2 linked regions of the Archangium violaceum genome follow. The protein of the gene in region 2 interacts with the protein of the main gene of each other region in a pairwise test. Links are inferred from orthologs where the notes say so. Each region holds a gene or a part of one and is shown on either strand. Other genes may lie near its edges.

Region 1 (3,177 bases), 7.8 Mb from region 2 along the record:
TCTTCGACATCAACTGTTTTGGCTTCATGCGCTTCGCGCGGGCGGTGCTGCCGCATTTCCGGCAACAGGGCAGTGGCCACATCCTCAACATCCAGTCGATGTTGTCGAAGGGCTCGGCGCCGTTGTTGTCGGCGTACTCCGCGAGCAAGCACGCCACGCTGGGGTGGGCGAAGAGCCTGGAGATGGAGCTGGTGGGCTCGGGCATCCAGGTGTCGAACGTGCTGGTGCCGTCGGTGGCGACGAACATGTTCGCGCACGCGCCGACGATGTTTGGATTGGCGCCCAAGCCGGTGCCGCCGACGTATGACCCGGACGTGGTGGCGCGGGCGGTGGTGCGATGCGCGAGGAACCCGGGGAAGACCTCGGTGCCGGTGTTCCTGCAGGGCCGGCTGATGCTGTGGCTGAACGGTATCGCCCCGGGGGTGGGCAAGTTCATCATGGGGCGGTGGGGCGCGCGGATGCAGATGCGCGACGAGCCCGTCGAGCGGCCCGAGGGCAATCTCTTCCATGCCATCCCGCAGGGAGTGGGCCCCTATGGCCCGGTGCCGCCCACGCCGAAGTGGAAGCGCTACTCGATGGCGGCGGGCCTCGCGGCGCTGGCGGGTGGTGTGGTGCTGGGAGTGGCCGGGTTGGCGCGCGCGGCACGCTGAACGAGGGGCGGCACTACCTGGGGGAGATCATCGACGACGAGCTGTGGGCGTCCCCACGGCCGTCGACATGGAACCTGTGGGCCGTCTCGGTGCTCCTGGCGAAGCTGGGGAACACCTTCTGCTTCGGGACGCGAGGACCGGGCGGCTGGTGGCTCGTGAGAGAGCCCGAGTGGCACTTCGGCCAGCAGGTGCTGGTGCCTGACCTGGCGGGCTGGCGCCGAGAGAGGGCACCCGGGTTGTTCGAACGGGATGAGCCCTTCTTCGAGCTGGCTCCCGATTGGATCTGTGAGGTGTTGTCTCCCTCCACGGTCGCGCTGGATCGGGGGCGCAAGCTGTCCCTCTATCATCAGGAGGGTGTGAGCCACGCGTGGTTGTTGGACCCGCGAGCTCACACGTTGGAGATCTACCGTCGAGGATCGCGGGGATGGCAGCTCGCGGCGCATCACGGAGGCAAGGGGATTCCACGAAGTCGAGGGGGGCGCTCTGGTACCATGTCGGGCGGTCATGGCAAGTGTACCCACTACGGGGAGCAGGGAAGGTGAGCCTCGTCACTCCTCGGGGTCGAGCACTTCGAGCAGTACCTGCCCGTTCGTCAGGTCGAGCAGCGCGGCCTGGAACGCCTCGAGCCGGGTGACGGGAATCGCGAGTTGATAGCCCACGGTGGCGGCGTACTCCTCCGAGAGGGTCTCTGCCTCGTGGGCCGCGAGCATCCGGCGGACACCGTCGACGCTCGCGTACTCGAGCTCGATGCGCAGGCGGGCTTTGCGCACGCGCTCGGTGGTGGGGAGGTTCTCGAGCGCCTGCTGGACGCAGCCGGTGTAGGCCCGCACCAGTCCGCCCTTGCCCAGGAGCGTCCCGCCGAAGTAGCGGGTGACGACGACCGCGACATCTCCCACGCCGCTGTGGAGCAGTGCCGTCAGCATGGGCCGGCCCGCGGTCCCATGCGGCTCACCGTCATCGCTCATCCCCGCCATTCCGGTCGAACCGGGGGGACCTACGACGTACGCCCAGCAGTTGTGGTTGGCATCGGCGAACTCCTCGCGGACGCGGGTGATGAACGCCTTGGCCTCCTCCACCGTCGGAGCCGGGGCAACCGTGGTGATGAAGCGGCTGCGCTGGAGCTCCTGCTCCACCCGATGGAGTCGTGCTGGGACGAGGTAGCGTTTGCCTTCCATTCTCGATGTTGCTCGTAGCTCCGATCACTCGAACTTGTCGACCACCGTGACGGGGGCCGTCTTGGGCAGGGTGATGGCGCTGGGGGTGGTGCCCGCCTCGGCGTAGATGCCTCCCGGGGCCGAGGAGCCGAGCACCAGGCACACGGGATGGACCTGTCCATCCGGCAGGCGGGCCTGGGTGTAGTGGGCCTGGACCTTGCCCATGTCGATCCACAGCACTCCCTCGACGAGCGTCCCCGCGGGCAATCCTCCCACGTCGCTCTCGAGCCGGCTCGTGAGAGGGCCCTGGCGGTAGACGCCGTAGTCATCGGGGCCACCCGGCTGCGAGGACTCGAGCGTCAGGGTGCCCCGCTGCCCGGGCTCCACGCTCAACTTCTTCATGAGCGCGACGGTCTCGGGCGCACAGGTCTGCCTGGGGCCGGGAGTCCGGTCCTTGTTGAGCACGGTGCACGCCGTCAGCGCGATGGCGCCCATGGTGAGGCAGAGCTTGGAGAGTGTCCGCATGGAGCCTTCCTTGAGAGTCGCCATGCAGTACACCCGCGCGGCTCGCGGGGGCCGGAGTCCTTCGTGCCGCAGTCGTGCAACGGACGAAGCGCTACGCCTCGATCAGGGGCCGGCGATGGAGCGAGCCCCCATTGGCCGCTCCTCCGGACGTTTGCGGCGTTCACGGCTTCAACCTGGTGGCCGTGACCCTCCCTCCCTCTCCCTTTCGGGCACGGTGGTCCCGTGTATGCCCCCTCTCCCCCTGGGAGAGGGCTGGGGTGAGGGTCTTTCCCCGCCCCGAGACCGTGCGACCAGGCGTGTCCCGGTGGCTCCAGAGCGTCGGCTTCTGACCGGATGGGCTCATGGGGCGCGCGGAACGTGCTTCACGCAGCGGCATCTCGGGTTAACCCTCACCCCAGCCCTCTCCCAGGGGGAGAGGGGGCATACACAGAGGAGACGCGATGCCCCAGTACGACTTCGATCTGTTCACCATCGGCGCGGGCTCGGGCGGTGTGGCGGCGAGCCGCCGCGCGGGCTCGTACGGTGCACGCGTCGCCATCTGCGAGGACAACCGCATCGGTGGCACGTGTGTGCATCGCGGGTGTGTGCCCAAGAAGCTGCTCGTCTACGGAGCCCACTTCCGTCATGACTTCGAGGACGCGGCGGGCTTTGGCTGGTCCCTCTCCGAGCCCGGTTTCGACTGGAAGAAGCTCCAGGCGGCCAAGGACAAGGAACTGGAGCGGCTCGATGGTGTGTACCGGCGGTTGCTCCGGGACTCGGGAGTGAAGCTCCTCGAGGGCCGGGGCCGGCTGGTGGACGAGCACACGGTCGAGGTGAATGGCCAGCGCTACACGGCGGAGCGCATCCTG
Region 2 (3,471 bases):
TTCGCCAGGGGCGAGTGGGGAGCGGCGGCGCACAGCTTCACGGCGCGGTCCACGTTGCCGGTCATCACCAGCTTCGTCACCTGCTCCATGAAGGGGGGCGCGTTGAGGTTGTAGCGGAACATCAGCGTGACGATCCGCTCCAGGGCCACCGCGAGCGCGGCGGCCAGCCAGAACAGGTTCACGAACATGAACGGGCCGCCGTCCTTGAAGAACTTGATGGTGGAGTCCACGACGCCGAGCTTGGCCGGCGCCGCCTTCACGGCCTCCGCTGCCGCCGGGGCCTGGGTCAGCACCACGTCCAGCAGCTCGCTCACCATGGAAATCATCGCGAAGTGGGTCCTTTCGACGACCATGCCTGCCCTGGGGGCGGGCACTGAACTTCTAGAGGACCCACTGCTGGGGTGTCAAGCCAGGGGCAGGCCATGCCCCTGATATCCTTGGACTTTCAGCCTTTCAGGCAGCCGAGGAAGCGGTGCTGCCCGTGGCCGCGGCGGCCTCCGGCTCGACGATCTGCCGGCGGTAGTCGCACTCCTTGTTGGGGCAGGCCACGTACGGGCCGTCCCGCTTGGAGTACTTCTGCAGCAGGTAGGGCGACTGGCACTGAGGGCACGCCTCCGGAAGCGGCCGGTCCCAGGCGGCGAACTTGCAGTCCGGGTAGCGGTTGCAGCCGAAGAAGATCTTCCCCCGCCCGCTGCGGCGCTCGGTGAGGTAGCCCTGCTTGCAGTCCGGGCAGCTCACGCCGATGGAGATGGGCTTGGACGTCTTGCACTCGGGGTAGCCCGAGCACGCCAGGAAGCGACCGAAGCGGCCCCGCTTCACCACCATGGGCTTGCCGCAGTTCTCGCACTTCTCGTCGGTCGTCTCCTCCTCGATGATGACGATCTTCCCCTCGGCGTCGCGCTTGAAGTCCTTGGTGTTCTTGCACTCGGGGTAGTTCGAGCACGCGAGGAAGTGGCCCATCTTCCCCCACTTGATCACCATGACGTTGCCGCACTTCTCGCACGCCACGTCGGTCTTGATCTCCTCGCGCTTGACGTCGCGCATCTCCGCTTCGGCCTTCTCGAGCGTCTCCTTGAAGGGCGCGTAGAAGTCCTTGAGCACGGCCTTCCAGTTGGCCTCGCCCTCGGAGATCTGATCGAGCTTCTCCTCCATGCTGGCGGTGAAGGCGGCGTCCAGCTCGTGGGGGAAGTGCTTGACGAGCAGCTCGTTGCAGATGACGCCCAGGTCCGTGGGACGGAAGCGGCCCTCCAGCTTCTCCACGTACTTCTTCTCCTGGATGGTGGAGAGGATGGCGGCGTACGTCGACGGACGGCCGATGCCCCGCTCCTCCAGTTCCTTCACCAGGGTGGCCTCGGAGAAGCGCGGCGGGGGCTGGGTGAAGTGCTGCTCGTCGAGCAGCTTCTGCAGGCCCAGCTTGTCCCCGTCGTTGAGCGAGGGCAGCTCGCCCACGCCGTCCTCGTCGGTGTCCTCGCCGGCGGCGCGCGCCTTCTCCTGGGCGGCCTCCTCCTCGGGGGTGAGGGTGGCGCCGTAGACGGCCAGGTAGCCCGGGAACTTCAGCGTGGAGCCCGAGGCCCGGAAGAGGGCCCGGCCCGCGGTGATCTCCGCGCTCGTCTGGTCATACACGGCCGGCATCATCTGGCACGCCACGAAGCGGTTCCAGATGAGCTCGTACAGGCGGAACATGTCCGCGGCCATGTCGTCGTTCATCGAGTCGAAGTACGGCTTCACCTTCGAGGGCGGGTACTCGAGCGAGGTGGGACGGATGGCCTCGTGCGCGTCCTGGGCGCCCTTCTTGGTGCGGTACACCACGGGCGCCTCCGGCACGTAGTCCGCGCCGTAGGTGTTGCCGATGAAGCCGCGCACCGCCGTCACCGCGTCGTCGGACAGACGGGTGGAGTCCGTACGCATGTACGTGATGAGCGCCGTCTGGCCCTCCTCGCCGAGCGGCACGCCTTCATAGAGCCGCTGAGCGAGCGCCATCGTCTTCTTGGCGGTGAAGTGCAGCCGGTTGGCCGCCTCCTGCTGCAGCTTGGAGGTGATGAACGGAGCGGGCGCGTTGCGGCGCCGCTCGCGCTTGTCCACCTTGGACACCACGAAGGCGGCGCTCTTGAGCTCCTCCACCAGCGTCTCGGTGGAGGCCCGGTCCTTCAGGTCGGCCTTCTTGCCGTCCACCTTGGACAGCTTGGCCTTGAAGGGCGGCGGTCCGGCGGGCCCCTCCAGCAGCGCGTCCAGCGTCCAGTACTCCTGCGGGACGAAGGCCTTGATCTCGTCCTCGCGCTCGCAGACGAGGCGCACGGCCACCGACTGCACGCGGCCCGCGGACAGACCCCGGCGCACCTTCTTCCAGAGCAGCGGGGAGATCTGATAGCCCACCAGCCGGTCCAGGATGCGCCGCGTCTGCTGGGAGTCGTAGTTCTCCTGGCTGAGGTGGCGCGGCTGGGAGATGGCCTCCTGGATGGCCTTCTTGGTGATCTCGTTGAACATCACCCGGTAGGCGTTCTCGTGGCCGAGCTGCTGGTGGATGTGCCAGGCGATGGCCTCGCCCTCGCGGTCGGGGTCCGTCGCGAGGAACACCTTGTCCACGCCCTGGGCGGCCTTCTTCAGCTCGCCGAGCACCTTCTCCTTGCCCTTGATGACCTCGTACTGGGGCTCGAAGTCGTGCTCGATGTCCACGCCCATCTTGCTCTTGGGCAAGTCGAGGATGTGGCCAACCGAGGCCTTCACCGTGTAGCCGGAGCCCAGGTACTTCTTGATGGTCTTCGCCTTCGCGGGCGACTCGACCACCACGAGGTAGTGCGGCCCCTTGCCGCGCCTGGGGGACTCGGTGCCCTCGGCGTCCTCGGCGGAGGCCTCCACGGTGGCCAGGGCCCCGTCACCGCCCTTGCGGCGCGAGGAGGCCTTCTTGGCCGCCGTCTTCTTGGCGGCGGCCTTCTTCTTGGTGGCCGTCTTCTTCTTGGCGGCCGTCTTCTTGCGCGCCGCCGGCTTCTTGGCTGCCGTCTCGGCGGTGGCCGTTTCGGCGGTGGCCGTCTCCTCGACCTCCGTCTCGCCCGCCCCTGCCGTCTTCTTCGTGCGCGTCGCCATGATTCTCCTCAAACCTTCTCGTACAACCTTCCAGGATGCTGGATGACGAGCCCAGACAGCTCCAGCTCCACCAGCGCGCTCGAGAGCACCGCGGGCGAGAGCCGGCTGCCGGCCAGCACCTCATCGAATGACCTGGGAACCCTGTCCAACACCTGGTAGGCCCCCCTCGCTTCCACCGAGAGCTCCGTCCACGAGGAGCCCTCCCCTGGCGGCACCGCCTTGTCGGGGTGGATGCCCACGGCCCGCCAGACTTCCTGAACCGAGAGACACGCCCGGGCGTGTCCGTCCCGGATGAGCGCGTTGCAACCAGCCGCTCCCTCGTTCAATACATCACCGGGCAGGGCCAGCACGGGCCTGCCCTGCAGCCGGCCCGCCTCCGCCGTGTAGAGG

Evidence for each region.
Region 1: the proteins of topA (region 2) and JRI60_RS01900 interact in binary tests that used the Escherichia coli proteins (3 or more experiments, as listed by UniProt). The link is inferred for Archangium violaceum from one-to-one orthologs.

What each region holds. Positions count from the first base shown.
Region 1 is NZ_CP069396.1:445,646-448,822, forward strand. What follows is about bases 13-2,856. They hold JRI60_RS01900 (YigZ family protein), read right to left. Parts: upstream 1,826-2,856; coding sequence 1,199-1,825; downstream 13-1,198. Other genes in these bases: JRI60_RS01890 (SDR family NAD(P)-dependent oxidoreductase), read left to right, coding at 13-650; JRI60_RS01895 (Uma2 family endonuclease), read left to right, coding at 560-1,192; JRI60_RS01905 (hypothetical protein), read right to left, coding at 1,850-2,329; gor (glutathione-disulfide reductase), read left to right, coding at 2,770-2,856. Also shown: more of JRI60_RS01890, read left to right, coding at 1-12; more of gor, read left to right, coding at 2,857-3,177.
Region 2 is NZ_CP069396.1:8,216,796-8,220,266, forward strand. The notes cover bases 254-3,391. They hold topA (type I DNA topoisomerase), read right to left. Parts: upstream 3,082-3,391; coding sequence 454-3,081; downstream 254-453. Other genes in these bases: JRI60_RS32715 (MotA/TolQ/ExbB proton channel family protein), read right to left, coding at 254-326; JRI60_RS32725 (DNA-processing protein DprA), read right to left, coding at 3,090-3,391. Also shown: more of JRI60_RS32715, read right to left, coding at 1-253; more of JRI60_RS32725, read right to left, coding at 3,392-3,471. UniProt on the Escherichia coli protein: Releases the supercoiling and torsional tension of DNA, which is introduced during the DNA replication and transcription, by transiently cleaving and rejoining one strand of the DNA duplex.